DNA from 3 places in the Planococcus sp. 1R117A genome. Region 1 is predicted to be linked to each of the others. Evidence: predicted binding sites of a transcription regulator. Region 1 holds the regulator's gene; each other region holds the start of a gene.
What was found. The regulator LexA, encoded in region 1, represses DNA repair genes until DNA is damaged. The targets are predictions, from matches to a motif close to CGAACATATGTTCG.
Positions count from the first base shown of each region.

Region 2: a site for LexA is predicted at 4,145-4,158, ahead of ACSFXN_RS18370 (YolD-like family protein). Genes of this name have one in related genera too.
Region 3: a site for LexA is predicted at 3,930-3,943, ahead of uvrB (excinuclease ABC subunit UvrB). Genes of this name have one in related genera too.

Region 1 is NZ_JBPRLO010000003.1:241,937-248,928, forward strand. Features, by position in the region: gene tkt (transketolase) at 1-338, opposite strand, end outside; gene ACSFXN_RS10985 (DUF896 domain-containing protein) at 586-819, opposite strand; gene ACSFXN_RS10990 (YneB family resolvase-like protein) at 877-1,530, opposite strand; gene yneA (cell division suppressor protein YneA) at 1,527-1,844, opposite strand; gene lexA (transcriptional repressor LexA) at 2,011-2,631, shown strand; gene ACSFXN_RS11005 (class I SAM-dependent DNA methyltransferase) at 2,692-3,423, opposite strand; gene ACSFXN_RS11010 (hypothetical protein) at 3,505-3,699, opposite strand; gene ACSFXN_RS11015 (hypothetical protein) at 3,747-4,172, opposite strand; gene ACSFXN_RS11020 (hypothetical protein) at 4,306-4,509, opposite strand; gene ACSFXN_RS11025 (hypothetical protein) at 4,680-4,904, opposite strand; gene ACSFXN_RS11030 (DUF6376 family protein) at 5,072-5,521, opposite strand; gene ACSFXN_RS11035 (YolD-like family protein) at 5,667-6,032, opposite strand; gene glnA (type I glutamate--ammonia ligase) at 6,513-6,992, opposite strand, start outside.
Region 2 is NZ_JBPRLO010000008.1:57,156-64,147, reverse strand. Features, by position in the region: gene ACSFXN_RS18400 (hypothetical protein) at 1-68, shown strand, start outside; gene ACSFXN_RS18395 (AbrB/MazE/SpoVT family DNA-binding domain-containing protein) at 81-332, shown strand; gene ACSFXN_RS18390 (IS3 family transposase) at 560-700, shown strand; gene ACSFXN_RS18385 (hypothetical protein) at 958-1,695, opposite strand; gene ACSFXN_RS18380 (DUF3006 domain-containing protein) at 2,962-3,183, opposite strand; gene ACSFXN_RS18375 (ComEC/Rec2 family competence protein) at 3,186-4,007, opposite strand; gene ACSFXN_RS18370 (YolD-like family protein) at 4,183-4,545, shown strand; gene ACSFXN_RS18365 (hypothetical protein) at 5,469-5,852, shown strand; gene ACSFXN_RS18360 (hypothetical protein) at 6,207-6,731, shown strand; gene ACSFXN_RS18355 (hypothetical protein) at 6,746-6,992, shown strand, end outside.
Region 3 is NZ_JBPRLO010000006.1:116,305-123,296, reverse strand. Features, by position in the region: gene ACSFXN_RS16925 (enoyl-CoA hydratase-related protein) at 1-555, opposite strand, end outside; gene ACSFXN_RS16920 (ABC1 kinase family protein) at 657-2,273, shown strand; gene ACSFXN_RS16915 (hypothetical protein) at 2,408-2,773, shown strand; gene ACSFXN_RS16910 (competence protein ComK) at 2,902-3,456, opposite strand; gene ACSFXN_RS16905 (IDEAL domain-containing protein) at 3,631-3,870, shown strand; gene uvrB (excinuclease ABC subunit UvrB) at 4,014-5,996, shown strand; gene uvrA (excinuclease ABC subunit UvrA) at 6,003-6,992, shown strand, end outside.

The DNA of each region.
Region 1 (6,992 bases):
GCTTCAACGCCTTCTGTATGCCCGTATTCAGGGTGTCCCGGAGTTTTCGAATCCCATTGGCGGAAGTTTTTGATTTCATCCAATGTAAGTCCATATCCGCTCAAATGAAGCAAGCTGTATAAAAGCATTGAACCGTGTCCAGCTGATAATACGAAACGGTCACGGTTGAACCATTTAGGATTTTTAGGATTATGGTGCATATGTTTCGTCCATAATGTATAAGCCATAGGAGCTGCTCCCATTGGCAATCCAGGATGCCCGGAATTAGCTTTCTCGATAGCATCGATGGAAAGTGTGCGAATCGTAGTCACTGCAAGTTGATCTGCATGGTTTGACATAAAAAAACATCCTCTCTAGAACAAAATTTCATCCCTTTCTAGTGTAGTCAACAATAGAAAAGAATACAAATAAAAAAAGCATAAACGCCCGTTTTAGCCCGAAATAAGAAATGCAGGAGTGCCTACTCAGCTTTGACAGGCACAAGACGGACCAATGGAGTAGTGGTTATTGACACGCAATTGGGCTGGTTTATGTCCCGAAGAGCTGGGCGTTGGAGTCAGGACACAACGAAAAAGAGAACAAGTATTAATTTAAATACTTGTTCTCCCGGATATTCTTAATTTTTTCTGGCGTTACATCGTCGCCATTCGGATCGATCACTTTTACATTTTCAATGGTTCCGCGCATCGTTTTCCGGAATGTCTGCAAGTATTCTTGGCGCAATAAAGATTGTTCTTTCGCTTCTTCTATCGACAGTCCTGCTCTTTTGGATTTACGTGATAATTCATTAATTCGATTTAATTTATCGGGTGATAACATCAAATCCCACCTTTCTACTTACATATCGTACAAAAGAAGATGGGTTTCTGCAATATATTAGCCCTGTTTCATCTGTTCAAATTCTTTATAGCGGCGATGGACAGTCGCTTTGCTCGCCTGGTAGCCGAATCCCTGCAAAGTAACTGCAATCTCATGGAATGTCAGTCCGTTTTCTTTCAGGCTTACGATTTGGTCGATTGGCAAATCAAGGCGCTCCCGTCCTTCCGGATTGCCTTTCCCTTTCAAATTCTTTTCGGGTTTATAGCCGTTTTCAACTGCACGTTTCATGCCTCGTTTAATTTTGGCGTTATGTATTTTCCGCTGGTATTCTTCGACGATCGCTAAAATTTCCAGCACCATATCATCCATATCATTCAAGGCAATCGGTCCTTGGTCAGATAAAGTGTAGACTTCAACGCCGTATTTTTTCATGACATGCAAAAGAGCGATGCGGGCATGCCCTCGTCCAAGACGGGTTTCATCCTGGATAAAAACAGCATCTATTTTTTCGGTCTTTATGCAGTTCAACATTTCCAATAAGCCTTCACGGTCCATTTCATAGCCGCTATGCTGATCGAAAAATATTTGATCGACGATATATCCTTGTTCAAATGCAAATTTCAGCAGCTCTTCTTCTTGCCTTTCGAGCGAAGTTTCCTGTGTATCTTTCGTGGTGCTGACCCGGCAATAAATTAACGCAGTTTTTTTCATTCTGCGTCACCTGCCAGCTTGATGGTTTCATCAGGGGTGTATTTGAGTTGGTCGCTGGGAATCTTGAGTGATTGGCCCGCAACGATTTTAGCAGTAGTTAATCCGTTTTCCTTCATAATTTCATCAATCCATTGCTGATGAGGGGTGTCTCCACTGAATGCTTCCGCTAAAGTCCACAAAGTATCGCCTTCTTCAATTTGAACATGGCTCATTTGTGTTTTCTCATTGTTATGGATGATTACCGAAAAAATTGAAAATACAAGTATAAGGGTAAATAATGCTGTAAAATAAGAGTTTTTTTGAATGATTGTCATATGAACCGCCTCCTAGGAATGTGTGTTCGGAATGTATGTTCTTATATTAATGCGAACAGGTGTTTTTGTCAACAAAGAAATTCGAACCTATGTTTGCATTTCATATCCCAAGTTGGTATACTATGGGTAGAAAAACATACTGAACAACTAAAAAGAGGTGAAACTGTTGAAAAAAGTATCGAAACGCCAAGAAGATATTTTGACATTCATAAAAGATGAAGTTCGTGCTAAAGGTTATCCGCCTTCCGTTCGTGAAATCGGAGAAGCAGTTGGCCTGGCCTCCAGTTCGACTGTCCACGGCCATCTGGCCCGTTTGGAAAGCAAAGGATTGATCCGCCGAGACCCAACTAAACCAAGAGCAATTGAAATTATAAGCACAGAAGATGCGTTAATTGAAAGAAACCCCGTGTTGCATGTTCCGTTAATTGGTAAAGTTACTGCAGGGGTGCCGATTACTGCCATTGAAAATGTTGAAGAATACTTCCCGCTTCCTCAATCCTACGGTACTGAAGATGACCATATTTTCATGCTTGAAATTATGGGTGAAAGTATGATTGAAGCAGGTATTTTGAACGGAGATTACGTGGTAGTGAGACAGCAGCAGACAGCTAACAATGGAGATATTGTAGTTGCCATGACCGCTGATGACGAAGCAACAGTGAAACGCTTTTTCAAAGAAGATAATTATTTCCGCTTACAGCCTGAAAATTCCTCGATGAATCCGATCATCGTCGATCAAGTCTCTATTTTAGGCAAAGTGGTTGGCGTTTATCGCCAAATCCTTTAATTAAAACGCTGAGAAAAAATTCTCAGCGTTTTTTCTATGAATGAACCTCTTTTTCCACTTTTATTTTTCACAGGAAAACGCCAGCATAATAGGAATTCTTTTGCGCCGCTGGTACTCTTCCTCATTCCTGAAATTTTCCCGTTTCGGTTCGCCTTCACGCAGCGAGACCACATTAAAGCCTGCCTCTGTGAGAGAGCTAAAATATTGCTCGGTGGTCCGGTGATGCTTTACGACGATTTTATCAATCCACGGCTCTTTTCGTTCGCCTGTGTTAAAATAATCATCCACAATCCAATTGCCTTTTCGTTCGCCTTCTTTTTTGCTGATAAAAGAAGAAGTTGTCAGTGGGTGCTGCACGCTAAAGACAAACTTGCCATTTTCTTTTAAGGATTGATGCACTTTTATAAACAGCTCTTTTATATCAGCAACATAATGAATGGCAAAGCGGGAAGTCACGAGATCAAATTTATTCGGAGAAAACGCATAAGTTTCCATCGCTTCTTGGAGAATGCTGCTATTGGTGCCTTTCAGGTTATTTTTCGCCATTGTAGCCATCTGCGCAGAACCTTCGACACCCGTATAACTCTTTGCTCCAGCCGTATGCAGCTCTTTCCCAAAGCTGCCATCTCCGCATCCCAAGTCCAGTATGTTTTTCCCTTCTAGCTCTCCCAGCAGTTCCATGATCATCGGTTTTTCAATCGCATTATTCGGGCTTTCTTCCCGGCTTCTCCTTTGTAGATACTGATTTAAAAAATCTTTCTGATCATACGCACTAGCGCCTTTGAATTCCACTTTTCTTCATCCCCTTGTCTGAAAGCTCCCTTATTTTTAGGTATAAAAAAAGCATTCGCTGCGAGAGCGATGCTTGTTTTATCAAGATGCGTTGACTACGATATATTTGACAAGATTAATGGTGATGCGATAGATTTTCCCGCTTGCTTCATCTATTACATCGTAAGTTCCGTTTGAAGGAATTTTACCTAAAGCAGCTTCTTTATCTGTTGCCTGTACAGATAGGACAATTGTATTCCCCTGGTCAAAATAGAATTCTACTTGAAATGTTTTCATTCACTGACCTCCTCTGTATACTTTCTCCAGTTTACCATAGATAGCGTTTATTGTTTTCCGTAGATCTCTTTATAGGCGATGACTTTCAATGCCAGCATCTCTTCTTCCGTCAGGTTCTGTTCCAGTTTTTGAATGGCTTCCTGATGAGACATGGTTCCATTTTCGACACCACTCTTAATATTGTTCAATTCCGTCAGCCCAACTTTTTGGATCAATACCCGTGTTGCCTGTCCGGTTGAGTTGAATGGCAAGGAACTTTCGTCAGCCACCTTTGCTTCTTCGATGTAACCTGACAATTCAGGATCATCTTCCACATACGACTGTATATTTTCCATTTGCCCGCTGGTGTCCAGTTTTTCTGTTGCTTCGTCTACAATTTTTTCTGAAGCCATATTAGTGCCGAAATAATACACACCAATCGCTCCAAGGAATAATACGATAAGCAGTACAATTAAAACCTTAAGTATCTTCATCCAGGGTTCCTCCAATTTCGTTCTCGTCATTAAGACGTCCGCCATCCAAGAAAGTTACTTTTTTAGGCAAGACAATACCCCGAACCCGAATTCTTTTCTTGAAAAGGATCCGGCTTCAGGGTGTTGTTAAAACTTAATTATTTTTGTTCTCCAGTTTCCGCTGTTCTGCTATCCACCAATCAATATGGCTTAAATCAAAAAAAATCGTATCGCCATAAGACTGGTTATGCGGAATCTTCCGTTGGGCCATGTATTCTTGCACCCGCTCTTCAGTCATCGGATAATCCGCTGCTTCGAGGTACCTCAGTAAACTCTTTACTCCTTGTACCTTTTTCATTTAATCACCCCCACAAAATTCTCTTGGCAGCGTTTGCCATAGAAAATTCAGTACGAATTATTAAATAGAGGTAAAGGCTATCTAGTTTATATATACCCTTATTTCAGGAAAATAATCTTTTCCCGTTCAAGAGCTTTTCCCAATCAACATAAAATTCTTTGGCATCTTTCTTAACCGCCTCTTCTAGAAGTGGTGACCGGCTCTGTATAATCTTTAACTTTCACCAATTTAACGTCTGCTTTATTAAAAATATTCAGTTCTCCAAAAACGTCCTCATACTGGACGATGCTTTCAGAAAGAGCCATGGTGGCCACACCTTCTCTTGACTCCGCTTCTACCGTTCTTTCTACAGTAAGGCCTTTTTCCAAAAAGTACTGGATGACGAATTTCTTCACACTCTCACCTCCTCCTTTAAAATTTCTTCAGCAACTATGCATAATCCTTTAAAATTTTATGTAAAGACAGTATTTACAGGAATTCAGTTAAAAAGTCATTGCTTTCTTTTTCCTATGAAAAGACCGCCAGCAGGTGAATGCGGGCGGCCTTTGACCGGAATTCTTCGTTAGTTCCCCAGCTGTTTGATTTGCTCTACAATGCTGGTGATTTCCTGAAGCGATTTAAATGCTTCCGTATTCTTCAGCACCTCTGAATCCAGTTTTCCATTTTCAATATTCTCTAAGTATAAATCGATCCCTTCAATCGCCCGATTGTTCTGATTGACCACTTGCTGATGGAGATCCGCACCAATTTTAGGTGCCTCGAGTTTATTGAACTCCTCAATTTTCGCTTTCATTTCCTCCAGCCGTGTTTCGAGTTCTTGGGCCGCCTGTTCGTCGTTGACTGCCTGTTTTGCCAAATCAGGCACTTCTTTCGCAAAAGCACTCGCCTCATTGGCATATTCCGATGCTTCAGTTGCGTAATTCAGTGTATTGCTGACGCCTTCAAGAGCAGAACAGCCGCTAAGCAACATACCGCTTACCATCAGTAGTAATACCATATATGTTTTCTTCATCGATTGTCCTCCATGTAATGCTTTATTGGTGGTATCAGTATAGCACGGACGAAAACAACTTCCTAAAAATTGGTCCACTTGCTTTGTGCTGTTCAAGGCAATCGAAAAACCGCCGGAGCCCTGAGGTTCCGGCGGGATTTATCATTTAGTCTACTGGCATTATCTTGACAATTTCATCAATTGGCAATCGCTTCATTCCAAAAGGTTCGTCGAAGACGATTGTTCTCGTCTGAGGATCCATTTCCACTATTCTCCCGACATGGTAATGAAGGTCATGGTTTTTCCACAATTGCATCCGAACTTGGCATTTGCGTATTAGCGCACTCGTCAATTCCTCCTGGATTAAATGTTTTGCCTTTTCATCTAATTCCGGTCTCTTTTCCTGTTTATCTTCTGCGTACCATTCGCTTAAGAATTTCATATGCTCGGACATCTTTAATCCCTGCCATTTGATATTTCTTTTGCCTATTGGATTGCCTGCTTGCTTCAGCTCTCTATTTAGTAGTACCATAACCTTCACCCTCCTGTCATATCTCTTTGTTGAATTACATTATACAGAACATTAGTTCTTATTACAAGAAAAATATAAATCTTCGGCCTATTCCCGGGATGAGGGCTTTCAATTACATGTTTTCAGCTTGTTGATCAAACCACTTTCATTCTTTTGATAGTCTCTGGTTTCTTTCGGTAATGCCGAACTTATTTGAAAGAGCCATTTGGGTTCCTCTTCGACTCATTCTTTCCATGCCGGCACGAAGTATGTCAGTGAACGTTTGAGCCATGCACATTATCAGATCACCGCCGACATTTATAACCACTTTTTTAAGAAAACGAAAGAACAATCCATGTAAAAATTTGATGAATACATGGAGCGTTTTTAAATTTCCTTGGTCAATAATTGGTGGTATCTCTGAACTTGCCCAATTTGCCGTCTTTCAATACAACACAAAAAACCGCTGGAGCCTTAAGGTTCCAGCGGTTTTGCCTTTTATTAATACATCTTCAGATATTGTTCGCGTTCCCATGGGTGTACAGCAATGCGGAACATATCCCATTCAATTTCTTTCGCTTCTACAAAGTTGTTAAGGATGTGTTCACCAAGTGCTTTGGTCATCACTTCGTCTTTTTGAAGCTCTTGTAGAGCTGAATATAATGTTGGCGGTAGATCCTCGATGCCCACCGCTTCGCGTTCTTTTCTGTTCATTGCGTAAATATTGCGGTCTACCGCTTTTGGCGGCGTCATTTTTTTCTTGATGCCGTCAAGGCCTGCACCAAGCAATACTGCCATTGCCAAGTAAGGATTCGCCGAAGGATCGACTGAACGCACTTCAACACGGGTAGACAATCCACGTGAAGCCGGAATACGCACTAAAGGACTGCGATTTTGGCCTGACCAAGCGATGTAGCAAGGTGCTTCGTAACCAGGCACCAATCGTTTGTATGAGTTTACTGTCGGGTTAGTGACAGCAGT
Region 2 (6,992 bases), on a different contig from region 1:
CTCAAAATCGGATCAAAGAGATTGATAAGCGGATGGAAGTATTAATGAAAGAGATGAAAAACGGGTAAGGAGGCTGAAGTGTGCACACCAAAAGAATCAACAGTTTAGGGCGCATCGTCATTCCAAAAGAGATTCTGGAAATTTTTCAGTTAAATGAAGGAGATTCCGTAGACATCATGCACAATGAAAGCCAAATCATCATCGAGCCGCATAAAAAGCGATATGTATGTGCGGTGACTGGCAAGATTACAAGTGAAGCTATCCAGATAGGGGAGGCTTGGATCAGTAAAGAAGGTATGAAAAAGATCGTAGAGTATATGAGCATGGAATGAGGAGACAGTCAGGCTACACTCATCCTTGAAATGCACCGAAATTGTTAGGCACGACTTACAATGGGAGTGCATTTTTTTTGCATTTTTGTTAAGGTGGACGGCCAGCTCTAATAGTCGACCAGTGAAGGAGATTAACGTGGAAGGTTTTAGCGAAGCTAAGAAATCTGCCCGTATTTAGAGGATAAACAGACTGGGAGCGTGCACATTCCGGTGGCCAAAAGCAAAAAATCAAACACTTTGAAAGTGTGGAGCACTTTCTCCAGGAACTGGATGACTATCTGGTGTATTACAACCAGAAACGAATGAAGTCCAAATTAAAAAACATGAGCCCGGGGGAATACCGGACTCATATCGAGCAGGCTGCTTAAATTTTTGTCTAACTTTTTTGGGTCAGTTCATCCATTTGATTAATCTGTTTTCAGCTCATGTAATACTTATAAATTTTTTTCAAGGGACTTCTGTTCTTCTTTCGACAAATAGGCCATTGTGAATTTTCGAGTGGAAAAGTAGTTCCCTTATTCACTGTGCCACCTCTCCTTTTTTCTCTGGTATAGCAGTAAAAGAAAATTATCGGAAAAATAGTGTCTGAAGAAGCTGTTAGTGATAAATTAACCCCGAAAAACACTTAATACAATTTATAGGAAGATATCGTTCTTTTAATGAATTTGTTCCTTTCTAAATCAAATTTAAGACGATTATAATCCTCATACGCGGAAACTAAAAACATTATTCTTGTAAAAGAAAAAAAAAGAAATAAATAAATATACAGGTACATGAGTATATTAAAGTAAGTTCCTATTTCTATAGGAAGACCATATGCCCAATAGTAAAGTAGTGAAAGTTCTAATATTAGAATTAGAGACGCAATTGTTAATTCTTTATAATAGTATTTTTTTACTGATTCTTTTGCCGTTAACATGTTGTAAAAATAAAGCCATGACTTTTTTCTAACTGCAGAAAAAATCCAATACTCTGGTTTTTCCAATGTATAAATATTAAACATTTGATGATTCCAATAATCAGTTTCAATCAAAATGGAAAACCTGTCGAAAAAAGGCTCGATCTCTTTAAATGTTTTTTTTTGAAGTACCTGTTGTTTCATAGAAAGAAGATGATAGTGATGAGTGGGTACATGGGTAGTATTTATCTCTGAAAAACTAAACGTTTCAATAAACTTCTTTACTAATTCTTCCTTCTCTTCATTAGCTGTGTATAAATCCAATAACTTCAAGTATATAATCTTATTTGTGTTAAATATAACTTGTGCTTCTTGTTTAAAGGCAGATGAAAAAGTAAATGAACGGGACAAGAAGAATACAAGAATTGGCCCGATAGCAGCGATTATTTTTACAGTCAACTCCATTTCAAAACCCCTCCCAATTCTTTCTCAAAACAAAAGTAGACAAGGAAGTAGAAGACAAAAATCATGTGGACTGAAGCGTTCTATGTGTAGTCATCTAAGAATTCCTTTTAATCTAAATGAGGTTTCAATAATAAACCTGCTCTTTGGCAGCTGTCTTTTTACTTACAGGTTTTGTTTTCTTTATGTACTAAGCACGAAGCATTTGATGCAAACCATCTTTCAATTTGGAGCTAATCACTTCCAAAATATATGCCGGACTAATTGGAAGCAATCTCTCATGTTCACGTTCAACTTTTAATTACGAACCGACTTGGAAGATACTGCTAGTGAAAGTCTATCGTTTAATGATTTGCTTTTGAAGCCTAGTTCCTTAATAGTTTTCGGCCAAAAAAGGTTGCTCTTGCAAAAAAGTGACTTCTTTTTTGTGTTTTTTGCTTCCCAACTACCATCAGAGATAACAAAAAATAATTACTAGCTTGATAATAAAATTGACTAAGGATTGAGAATCATTTGATTGAATATAAGTTACAATAGCTGTAACCAAAAATACTGCATCTGTACCATTTAGGAATAAATATTGGGTAAGTTATTCATGTATAGATTTATTATATACAAATAAATAATACTTATAAAATTTTGATGATTGAAGTGGAATAATTGGAAAGATCAACAAGCAGGAACAAAAGGATTCTAATAAGTTAAGACAAACTAACCCTTCGTGGATAGATAGAATCCTATACAACTTTTCTATGTTAAATATTGCCGATTTATTGATTTGTAGGGAAAGATTTTAAAATCTCTAGAAGAGGAACTTATGGAGACTCATAATTTGATTTCTACAAGATGCAAATAAGAAGAGAAAATATTAAATGAAAATTTAGATAAAGGGATATATTCATGGAATGTTAAATTATGAAGATGAAAAATTCTTTAGATTGTTCAAAATGAAGAGTATATGAGTCCAATTCAACAGTTTTATCGTATAGTAAAGCCCCGAACTAAAAAATAGCTTCGGGGCTAGTTTTTTTACAGAATAGAACTAAAAAATACATGAAATTTTTAGTGTGTTTGGGTGAAACCACCAGTATATTTTATAGCGTTCGCTAAACAAGTAAATATAGAAAACGCAGTGCCTGATGTTTCTTCTCCACTATGAACTTACCTCTTCTCATGATGAATCCCTTTTTTTATCTCTCATCAAAGTGAAAGCAAGCACCCTTCTAATTGAATGGGCACTTGCGTAATTCATCGAATTACGTTCAGAACTTAATCTTCCCAAAGCTCATCTATCAGTTTTTCCACTTCTTTTCTTCGTTTTTCCGTTTCATCCTTCAAAATGGTCACCCGATTCCCGTCAATCTCGACAAAATCACCCGGCTCGGCAGTTTCAGGGAATAGACTTTTCTTGAAGTCCTGGGTCACCCCTTCGATTTCCACGACGGCCATGTCCCCTTCAAACCGGTCGATAATTCCTTTGATGGGCGTCATCATTATTTCACCGTCGCTACGGTAATCTTGGTACCCGTAGAAGTGAAGATGATGTTGCCCTTTTGGTCCGTCCGATACACAAGGGACTTATACGGCTTGTAGCGGTTTAATACTTCTGCAGTCGGGTGGCCGTAGGCGTTCTTGCCGACGCTGATGACGGCATACTTCGGCTTCACCAGCTTCAGGAAATCCACATTGGAGGAGGTCTTCGCCCCGTGGTGGCCGACTTTGATGACGTCTGCCAGGAGCGTTTGCTTCGCCTTGACCATATCCGATTCCGATGCCTTTTCCGCATCGCCGGTGAACAAAAATTTATTCTTGTTGTAGGTGACATGCAGGACTGCACTCCAGTTGTTTAAATCCGTTTTTCCATATTCCCGGACGGGCCCCACAAATTTCGCGGTCCCTGTTTTCAGTGGCAGTTTCACACCGGCTTTAGCCGTTTTGATCGTCAGCTTCTCGGCCTTCACGGCTTTCAGGAAGTTGGCATAGGCATCGGTCGTATGCGCCACTTTCGGGGCATAGACGGCTTCCACCTTGTAGGCTTTCAAGACTTCATCCAAACCACCCAAGTGGTCGGCATCCGGATGCGTGGCGATCATGATCTCGATGTCATCCACTTTCTGTTTTTTCAGGTAGGCGATCACTTCATCGCCCTGGCCTTGGCGTCCGCCATCAATCAGAATGTCTTCACCGCCCGGCATTTTGATGTAGGTGGCATCACCTTGCCCGACGTTGATGAAATGGACTTTCATCGTCGGTGTGGCAGCGGAGGTGGCAGGCACGGACACGAGTCCGGCCAATAGAAATAGGGATGTCAGCATGCTGAGGGTCTTCTTCAAGGGAACGCCTTCTTTCCTGTAAGTTATTTACATTCATCATAAGCGCTGACCGCTCGGACAGCAATACATTTTTTTCGAATTACTCGGGATTGTCCTTGGGGAATTAGTGGTATACAATGAGAACAAATGTTCTTATTCAAGCGAAGGAGTGGTCGACATGAAAATCAATCGAAAGATGAAACAGGTGGGCACCATCAAGGACCGGGGAAACATCAAGTGGCAGGGAATGTTCCTAACGGAACATGTGCAGTTGCTGCGGGAGTGGGCGGAGGAGGACAAGCGGATGCCGCAGCCGAAATTGGACGCTTATGACCTGCAGCTGATCCAGGAGGAGCTGGAGCTGGCCCTGAAACGCCGGTGCCACGTCATCATCCATACGTGGAAGGCGGGCAAAGTGACCCGGCACTACGGAACGATTGTGGAGATCGACCTCCAGACGCGCGTACTCACCTATGCCGATCCGTTCAAGGACCGGACGTTGCAAGTGGATGAAATTGTCTCGATCAATTTGGTCGATTAGTTTTCGCAGGGAGTAAATGTGCACAGAACTCACTTAAGGCATACGTCCATGCATAATATCATGGAACATCGGATTTCCCATCCATCGGCAACCTGGAGGACGAGACATCGATGCAGCAGGACCTGTTCGAGGTGCGGAAATGGAAGGAACGGACGCTAGGCGCGGCGAGACCACATCCGGAACTGGTACGGCGATTGTTAGAACTAAGTTGATGGGTAGGCATAGAAAAGAGTGCAACCTTTCTAAAGCAACACGAAAGATGTTCGGTTTTTTTGGAGTGAAACATGGACAAGGAGAATGGGAAATATGTTGAAACAATCACCTGATGGATGGAGTGGAAAAAGGGTTGAAGGAGCAGCATTCCTAAACGCCAAACAGGCCCCGAGTCCGCTAGAACAGAAAAATGAATCGATAACCTGCGAAAAACCCGGAGCATGTAATGGGAACCTATTGTGCAAGCCATTTTTGAAGAAAATTCTGAAGGGAGTAGGACTATGACAGAGAGGACTACATATAGAAGCCGTAGTGTTTGCGATATTAAACCTTTAAAATGATAAGCGGTAAAATGAAAAAAACTTACAAGGTTAACAGTGCAACTTTCTAAAAGCAGCTTTCGACAGACACTAAATCAGGTCGTGAAAATCACATTGACCTAGAATCTCATTTTCGCCCAGTTGAGTATATGTAAAATATTTTCGATATGTTTAAAAATTAATTTATATTATCTTCCAAAAGAGGATTTTTTTAATATAAAGAAGAATATAGTAAGAATCACCACGTTAGAAAGGACAAAAAGATGGCATACAAAATAAAAAAAGAAACTAGAGAAGGAAATATCTAAACCAAACCGTTAAAATCAACAGCTTAAAACTTTTCAACACAACATAACTTCAGATTAAATTAACCGAAAAGAGGAAAATGCGATGAAAATTATTAAGGTCTGTATAATGTTTTTTTTAATACTTATTCTCACAGCTTGCACCAATGAGAAAGAGGTAGAGGATACCGAAGAGGAAACGAAGATTCCTGAAACACAAATAATAGCAGAGCCGCCTTTTATCACCGGTCATATAGTCGATATAGATACGGACAAACAAGTTATCGTAATATCTGAGAACGTTACAAAAGAAGAAGCCATAACTAACGACATGGAAAGTTTTGGGCTTGATGTTGCTGCTTTTAACTTAAACAAAACTGAAATCGATAAAAAATTAGCAAAAGGAAATTTAGTAGCTGTTTGGAAAATAGGAGAAGGCCCTGAAAAATCAGGAGAAATTGCTGAAAGAATCGTTCTATTAGAAGAATAACAAAAATGGCTAAGCCGTTGATTTGAAAGGAATTTTTCAAATCAACGGCTTTTTCTATGATATATGATTAGTTGAGGCGATATAAAAAAGCCAGTGGACATCATCAACTTGGGAGTAGGTGAAATACCTCGAAAACTCGATGCAGTCCCAAAATCATTTTATGGTTTATTTTGGATAATATTAAAACGCCCATAATGAGCATAAAATGCAGGCATTAATGCTCATTATTTAAAATAAAACTGATAATTAATTATATTGATATTATTTACAATTTTTTTACATTTTTACAACACTTTAGTCTATAATAAGAGCTAGAGAGGTGCACACTCTAAAATTTTTAGGGGGAGGAACATGATGAGAAAAAGTATTTCTGTTCTAATTGTTTTGGGAGTTTTATTAATTTCTTTGTTATCTAATCCATCGAGCTCTTCGGCGGCAGTATGGGGAAAAGGACATAGTGACGCTATTCAATATGCTTTTGTTGGTGCCGGATGGGGCTCTGTGACTTATAATGTGTATACAACGGAAGATTGGGCTTGGAACCTTACGTACAAGAGGGCTATCTCTACTAAGAGACAGGTCGATGTAAGCTATAAGAAGGCTTGCCCTTATACATGCGAATTAAGATTTAGTAACAATTACTACAATAGTGGTGATGGATCACATATTACTGGACAAAGTAGTACGACGATGTCATCAGGGAGCTACTGGGCCAAATATAGTGATGGAAACGCCACAAATTATTCGAAAATAAGTTCGGCAGATATCAGTTCAGATATTAATTATTATCTTAATTTAAAAACCACTATGTCTATGTGGGTATATAAATCAGGTTGGGTTCATGGTGGCTCTAAGGCTCATTGGAGCTATATCAGATAAAAGGGGGTAAACAGATGAAATCTCGAAAAAAGAAGTTAGTTGGTCTGATCGCTTTAGGGTTTTTGAGTTTTGTTTTAATCAGCAACGTTTTTGATGCAAAAATTAACGTTAGTGCTGATTCGACTGAAATGGCTCCTAAGAAAACAGAAAAGAAAGTTGCTGAAGAAGTACAAAATGGGGGCAGAATTTTACTGGAACCGACGGAAGAAATGTGGAAAAATGCTATTAATATGGCAAACGGGCAAAAACAAAGCGACAATC
Region 3 (6,992 bases), on a different contig from region 1:
CTCGTTGCGCGGCGCTACTTTGGTGACGAGGCCATAGTCCAGCGCTTCAGCCGGTTTTAATCGGCGTGCCGTCAAAATCAGTTCCATCGCTTTTGACTCGCCGATCAAACGCGGCAGCCGTTGTGTGCCCCCGGCTCCTGGGATGATGGCAAGGCTGGTTTCGGTTAACCCGAGCAGCGTATCATCCGTGACGATGCGGAAATCACAAGCGAGTGCCAGCTCCATTCCGCCGCCGAAGGCAAAGCCGTTAATCATGGCAATGGTCGGCTGCGGCAAGTTTTCAATCGTAGTAAAAACTTCCCCGATTTTAAAGATATTGCGCTTCACATGCTGTTCAGTCAATGTCTTGCGTTCTTTCAAGTCAGCTCCGACACTGAATGCCTTTTCTCCAGCACCTGTAAAGATGACAACACGGATATCCGGATTGATCCGGATTGCTTCGACCACTTGTCCCAGTTCAGCCAACATGTCATAGTTGAAGGCGTTCATGGAATCCGGCCGGTTCAATGTGATGAAGGCCAAATTGCCATGCTGTTCATAATGAATTGTGTCCATTTCCATCCCCCTTTTAATCGTTCCATCCGTTAAAAACATACCACTTTTTGGACTATTCCGCCATCAGACTCTATAATTAAGCGCAGAGAGGGGACTTTTTTATGAACCGTATCGCTTTGATCCGCATTTATCGGATTGTTTATATGGCCATTAAATTTTACACTCAAGCGATGCTTTTCCAGCGCCGCTACCGCGGAAATTGGAATCCGCTTGTTGAAGAGAAATGGGAAAAGCTTGTTACGAAGCAGGCAAAAAATTATAAAATTTTAGCTTTGAAGCTTGGCGGGCTTATGATTAAACTGGGACAATTTTTGTCGACGCGGGCGGATATTATGCCTCCGACATTTCTTCAGGAACTCGAAGGTTTGACAGACCGTGTACCTTCAGTGTCACGCAAAAAAATCGTTTCTGTTCTTGAAAAAGACTGGAACTCTCCATATTCCAGTTTTTTGACCGATTTATCGGATGCTGCTGTGGCATCAGCCTCTATCGGAGAAGTTTACAAAGGCGTGCTAAGAGACGGAACCGAAGTGGCTGTAAAAGTGCAACGGCCTGGGACAGACCGTATTTTGCGGGCTGATTTTCAAGCGATGCGGATTGTTGTTTGGATGTTGAAAACGTTCACGCCGCTGTCCAAACAAATCGACTTCCGGCAATTGTACCGGGAAATGACCGAAACAATTGGAGCAGAGTTGAACTTTTTGCAGGAACTTCAAAGCGGACGCTCATTTTCCGACCGTTTCAAAGAGATGGAAGGCGTTCGTTTTCCAATTTATTTTGACGATCTCTCAACGCGCCGCGTACTGGTAATGGAGTGGATCGAAGGCGCGCGCATAACCGACCTCGCTTTTATTGAGAAACATAATCTTGATCGCCATGCCATCGCAGAACGGCTGTTTATTTTATTTTTGGAACAGGTCCTTAATGGCGGCCAATTTCATGCCGATCCGCATGGCGGCAATATTTTGTTGAAACCGGACGGCACTATTGTGCTGATAGATTTCGGCATGACCGGAACTATTTCCAAGTCGGACGCCCAAGCAGTGCTGCGGATAGCTGAAGGCATTGTTTTTCAAAACTATGATCAAGTGCTGGATGCCCTTGAAGAATTGCGTTTCCTCTTGCCGCATGCGGATCGGGATCTTTTAGCAGACACCATTGCACGGCTGGTTGCAGCGTATCAGTCTAATGAATTGATGCAGATGGACAGTTTTGTTGTAGAGCGCTTGCTCCGCGATATACAGGATATTGTCCGGACACAGCCTGTCCAGTTGCCTGCTGAATTCGCATTTTTTGGCCGGGCTACATCAATTTTTGTAGGCGTTCTCCATGTGCTGGACCCCGCTATTGATTTATTGGCGCTCGCCCGGCCGCGCATATTGGAATGGGCGGCTTCTCAAAAAGAAGGCAAGCGGATTATTGGCAAAGAAGACGTGCTGCGCTGGGCAATTAATGCAACAGGGCCGCTCCGTGTTTTGCCGCAAAAAATCATCAACTATCTCGAAGAGCCGGAACGGATGCGCCATTACTTGGAAAATCGGGATGGGCGGCAGCGGGAGCATCAGCGGGATTTACAGAGCCGGATGTTTGCTGGAATCTTCACAATTTTATCGTTTAGCGGCATATCGATAGCTGTCTGGTTTTCACATGAAGCTTTTATGTGGGTTTCATCCATTTTCTTTGTCGGTTCACTATGGGTTTACCGATCGATTAAATAAGAAATAACAATAAGATAAAAAAATCTGTGCCAATAGCGGCACAGATTTTTTTTGCTTTCAAGTCTTGCAATTTACTGAATTCGGAGTAGAATTAATAAAGAGAACAAACGTTCCCTTTTTGAGGAGGTGTAAAAATGCCGTTGATCTCACAAGAGGAAATTGTCCATTTTGAAAAAGCCATTTATTTGCCGATGGTTTTAATCATCTTGGAACGTGACCGTATGTTATTCGAAAAAGGATCTTTTAAACTAAAGAGGCCGTATATTGAATTAGTGGATGGCGCCATCAAGCAGGTTCATAAAGAGCTGCAAGAAACAAAAATCCATATGCGCAAGCACCATATGAAGATGATAAAAGGAACTGGAGATGATACATTCACCGAATACGTATTTTACCATGGGGGTTATGAAGACCACCGGCGCTATTTGAATGTGCGTTTGCGCAACCGGGTAGAGGAATTGCTGCGTGTTTATTTAGCGATGTCTTACCAGGAAATTTAAGATGTTTTTATAATGAAGGTCTTGGCAGCGGGCAGATTACAAAGAGGCAGAGCTATACATACAGGAGCGTGATGCTTAAAAGGCTGCAGCAGTTTCAGTCTGTCTCTTTGTTATTTCAATCGGAAAACTCAATCAAGAGGATGTTGTCTTCTGGGGGGATATCTGCGTTTCGTCAAATATACCATTTGATGCTGATGGACTTGCTGAGCATTTTTAAAAAACCTGCGCAGAGAACCTGCAAAAGAATGCTGGTTTCTTAAAGCGACAGGAGACACATCAAGTGGGACAGCTACACCATTGCTTAAGGAAATTATGCTGCCTTTTCCGGTGTCATCGCTTTCGACTAGCTCGACAGCATCAAAGTTGAACCAAACCGATTCTTTGTTTTTCGGAGAGTGAGTAGGAAAGAACAGAAGCGGATTGCCGTAATACTCACCGATGATAATGGGGGGCTTATGTTTGACGCGAACTGCTTTTTGAGAATAAAGAGTGGCGCTTTCCATCGATCCTCTGTAGAAAGTACAAGAAGAACTTACAATTTTAAAAACCGATTCTTCCACAATGAATTCACTTCGATCTTCAATTACACGTGTCCACGTTCGATGTCCGTCTATATACGGCAAAAGTGCATATGTATTGCTGCACACCGTATATGAAGAGGGATTATGATTCTTATTGCCCATTAACTTATACCCCCTAAATTTACTATACATAAATATTGTAACAACAAATGGAAGATTAGCAATGGCTTAGTCTAAAAATAAAATCTTTTCTATTTCATTAGAATTTTCAAAAAACATTTGATTATTGATAGACTTTTAATGTATACTAATGAAAAGCATTCGGGGTGATGAAGAATGGAAAACTATTATTCTTATGCTGACTTCATGAAAGCGATGGCTCAAACAAAGAAAATTACAGAAGCGGAAAAACTGCTCAATGATATCTATTTGGATTTGTTTTTGAAGCATGTACACCGCTCTCAGCAAGAAGAACAGCTCATGACGCTTATCGACCAAGCCCTGGACACTAATGACCGTGAAGCATTCGCCAACTATTCAGCCCAATTGCAGGCTTTAAAATGCGATGAAGAATAACGAAAAAACCGCTCCTCAGTGAGCGGTTTTTTTATTTTGTCTAAAAAAAGACAAGAGAAAAAACATACGTTCGCTTTTTGTTAGGGGAATTTTAGGGCATATGATAAAATAGAGAGAGTGAAACAAACAGGAGGACATCAATTATGAAACAGGAATTCAAACTCCAGGCGCCTTATGAACCGGCAGGTGATCAGCCTCAAGCAATTGCGGAGTTGACTCAAGGAATCATAAACGGCAAGCGCTGCCAGACTTTGCTTGGAGCAACAGGCACTGGGAAGACCTACACCATGTCAAATGTGATTCAGCAAGTGAAAAAACCTACATTGGTTATGGCCCATAACAAAACCTTAGCAGGGCAGCTTTACAGTGAATTCAAGGAATTTTTTCCGGATAATGCGGTTGAATACTTCGTCAGCTATTATGATTACTATCAACCGGAAGCCTATGTGCCGCAATCGGATACTTATATAGAAAAAGATGCCAGCATCAATGATGAAATCGATAAATTGCGGCACTCGGCGACAAGTTCGCTGTTCGAACGGGATGATGTCATCGTCATAGCTTCGGTATCGTGCATATATGGCCTCGGTTCGCCAAAGGAATACCGTGAACTTGTAGTATCCCTTAGAAAAGGAATGGAAATCGAGCGCAATCAGCTTTTGCGAAAATTAGTCGACGTTCAATATGAACGCAATGACATCAACTTTATCCGCGGAACTTTCCGGGTACGGGGCGATGTAGTGGAAATCTTTCCGGCATCTCGCGATGAACGCTGTTTGCGTGTTGAGTTTTTTGGAGATGAAATTGACCGGATCCGTGAAGTGGATGCTTTGACGGGTGAAATCATCGGTGAACGGGAACATGTGGCCATTTTCCCGGCATCCCACTTTGTTACGCGGGAAGAAAAAATGGTCAAAGCCATTGAGAACATCGAAGCGGAACTGGAAGAGCGATTAAAGGAAATGCGGGCAGAAGATAAGTTGCTCGAAGCTCAGCGCCTCGAACAGCGTACACGCTATGACTTGGAAATGATGCGCGAAATGGGCTTTTGTTCAGGCATTGAAAACTACTCCCGCCATTTGACGCTGCGGCCTCCAGGTGCTCAGCCCTATACGCTCATTGATTATTTCCCGGATGATTTCCTGCTGGTAGTGGATGAAAGCCATGTGACCTTGCCGCAAGTCCGCGGCATGTTCAATGGGGACCAGGCACGCAAAAAAGTATTAGTGGATCACGGATTCCGTTTGCCTTCGGCTATGGACAACCGGCCGCTGACATTTGACGAATTCGAAAAGCATATCCACCAGGCTGTTTTCGTATCAGCGACGCCAGGCCCTTATGAGCTTGAACATACACCGGAAATGGTGGAACAAATCATTCGGCCGACAGGACTATTGGACCCGACCATTGAAGTGCGTCCGATAGAAGGGCAGATTGATGACTTGATGGACGAAATCCGGCAGCGCACTGAGCGCAATGAACGGGTGCTTGTAACGACATTGACAAAAAAAATGTCCGAAGATTTGACGGCGTATTTAAAAGAAGCAGGCATAAAAGTCAATTACCTGCATTCGGAGATTAAGACATTAGAACGGATTGAAATCATCCGGGAATTGCGGATGGGTGTTTATGACGTTCTTGTCGGCATTAACTTGCTTCGGGAAGGACTCGATATTCCGGAAGTCTCCTTGGTGACCATACTCGACGCAGACAAAGAAGGCTTCTTGCGCTCAGAGCGTTCACTTATTCAGACGATGGGGCGCGCTGCACGAAACTCCAATGGCCATGTCATTATGTATGCTGACAAAATGACCGATTCAATGCGGAAAGCGATTGATGAAACGACTCGCCGGCGTACCATACAAGCCGAATACAATGAAAAACACGGCATTACACCGATTACCATACAAAAGAAAATCAGAGATGTTATTCGGGCTACTACAGCAGCTGAAGAGACAGAAGAATATGTTTCAAAAGCGGCAGCAGGCAAAAAACTCAAAAAAGAAGACCGCGTGAAACTGATTACGCTGCTGGAAAAAGAAATGAAAGAAGCGGCAAAAGCGCTCGATTTCGAACGGGCAGCCGAACTTCGGGACACTGTGCTCGAATTGAAAGCGGAAGGGTGATAAAACTTGAAAAATCAGGAAATACGTATACAAGGTGCACGTGCACATAATTTAAAAAATATAGATGTCGTCATTCCACGGGATCAGCTGGTGGTAATGACAGGCCTTTCCGGTTCAGGCAAATCTTCTTTGGCATTTGATACGATTTATGCAGAAGGACAGCGCCGGTACGTCGAATCGCTGTCTTCTTATGCCCGCCAATTTCTTGGGCAAATGGACAAACCGGATGTCGATTTGATTGAAGGGTTATCACCGGCGATATCGATCGATCAAAAAACAACCAGCAAAAACCCCCGTTCTACTGTAGCGACGGTAACAGAAATTTATGATTATATGCGGCTGATGTATGCGCGCATTGGTAAACCGGTCTGCCCCAATCATGGCATTGAAATTTCTTCCCAGACGATTGAACAAATGGTGGACCGCTTGCTGGAGTATCCGGAACGGACAAAAATGCAGATTTTAGCACCGGTAGTGGCAGGCAGAAAAGGGACGCATGTCAAATTACTGGAGGACATCAAAAAGCAAGGTTATGTCCGCGTCCGTGTCAACGGCGATTTAATAGATCTTGATGACAATATCGACTTGGATAAAAACAAAAAACACTCGATTGAAGTGGTCATCGACCGGATCATTATGAAAGAAGGCATTGCGCCGCGGCTGAGCGATTCTCTGGAATCCGCGCTGCGAATTGCGGATGGCCGGGTTCTGGTAGATGTCATGGAACAGGAAGAATTGCTGTTTAGTGAACACCATGCTTGTCCGATTTGTGGATTTTCCATCGGCGAACTGGAACCGCGCATGTTTTCGTTCAACTCACCGTTCGGTGCTTGCGCAGAATGCGACGGAATTGGCCATAAACTGGAAGTAGATCCGGAACTGGTTATTCCGGATTGGAACTTATCGTTGGAAAATGACGCGATAGCTCCGTGGAAGCCGACGAGCTCACAGTATTATCCTCAAATGCTCAAAGCCGTCTGCAAACATTATAAGATT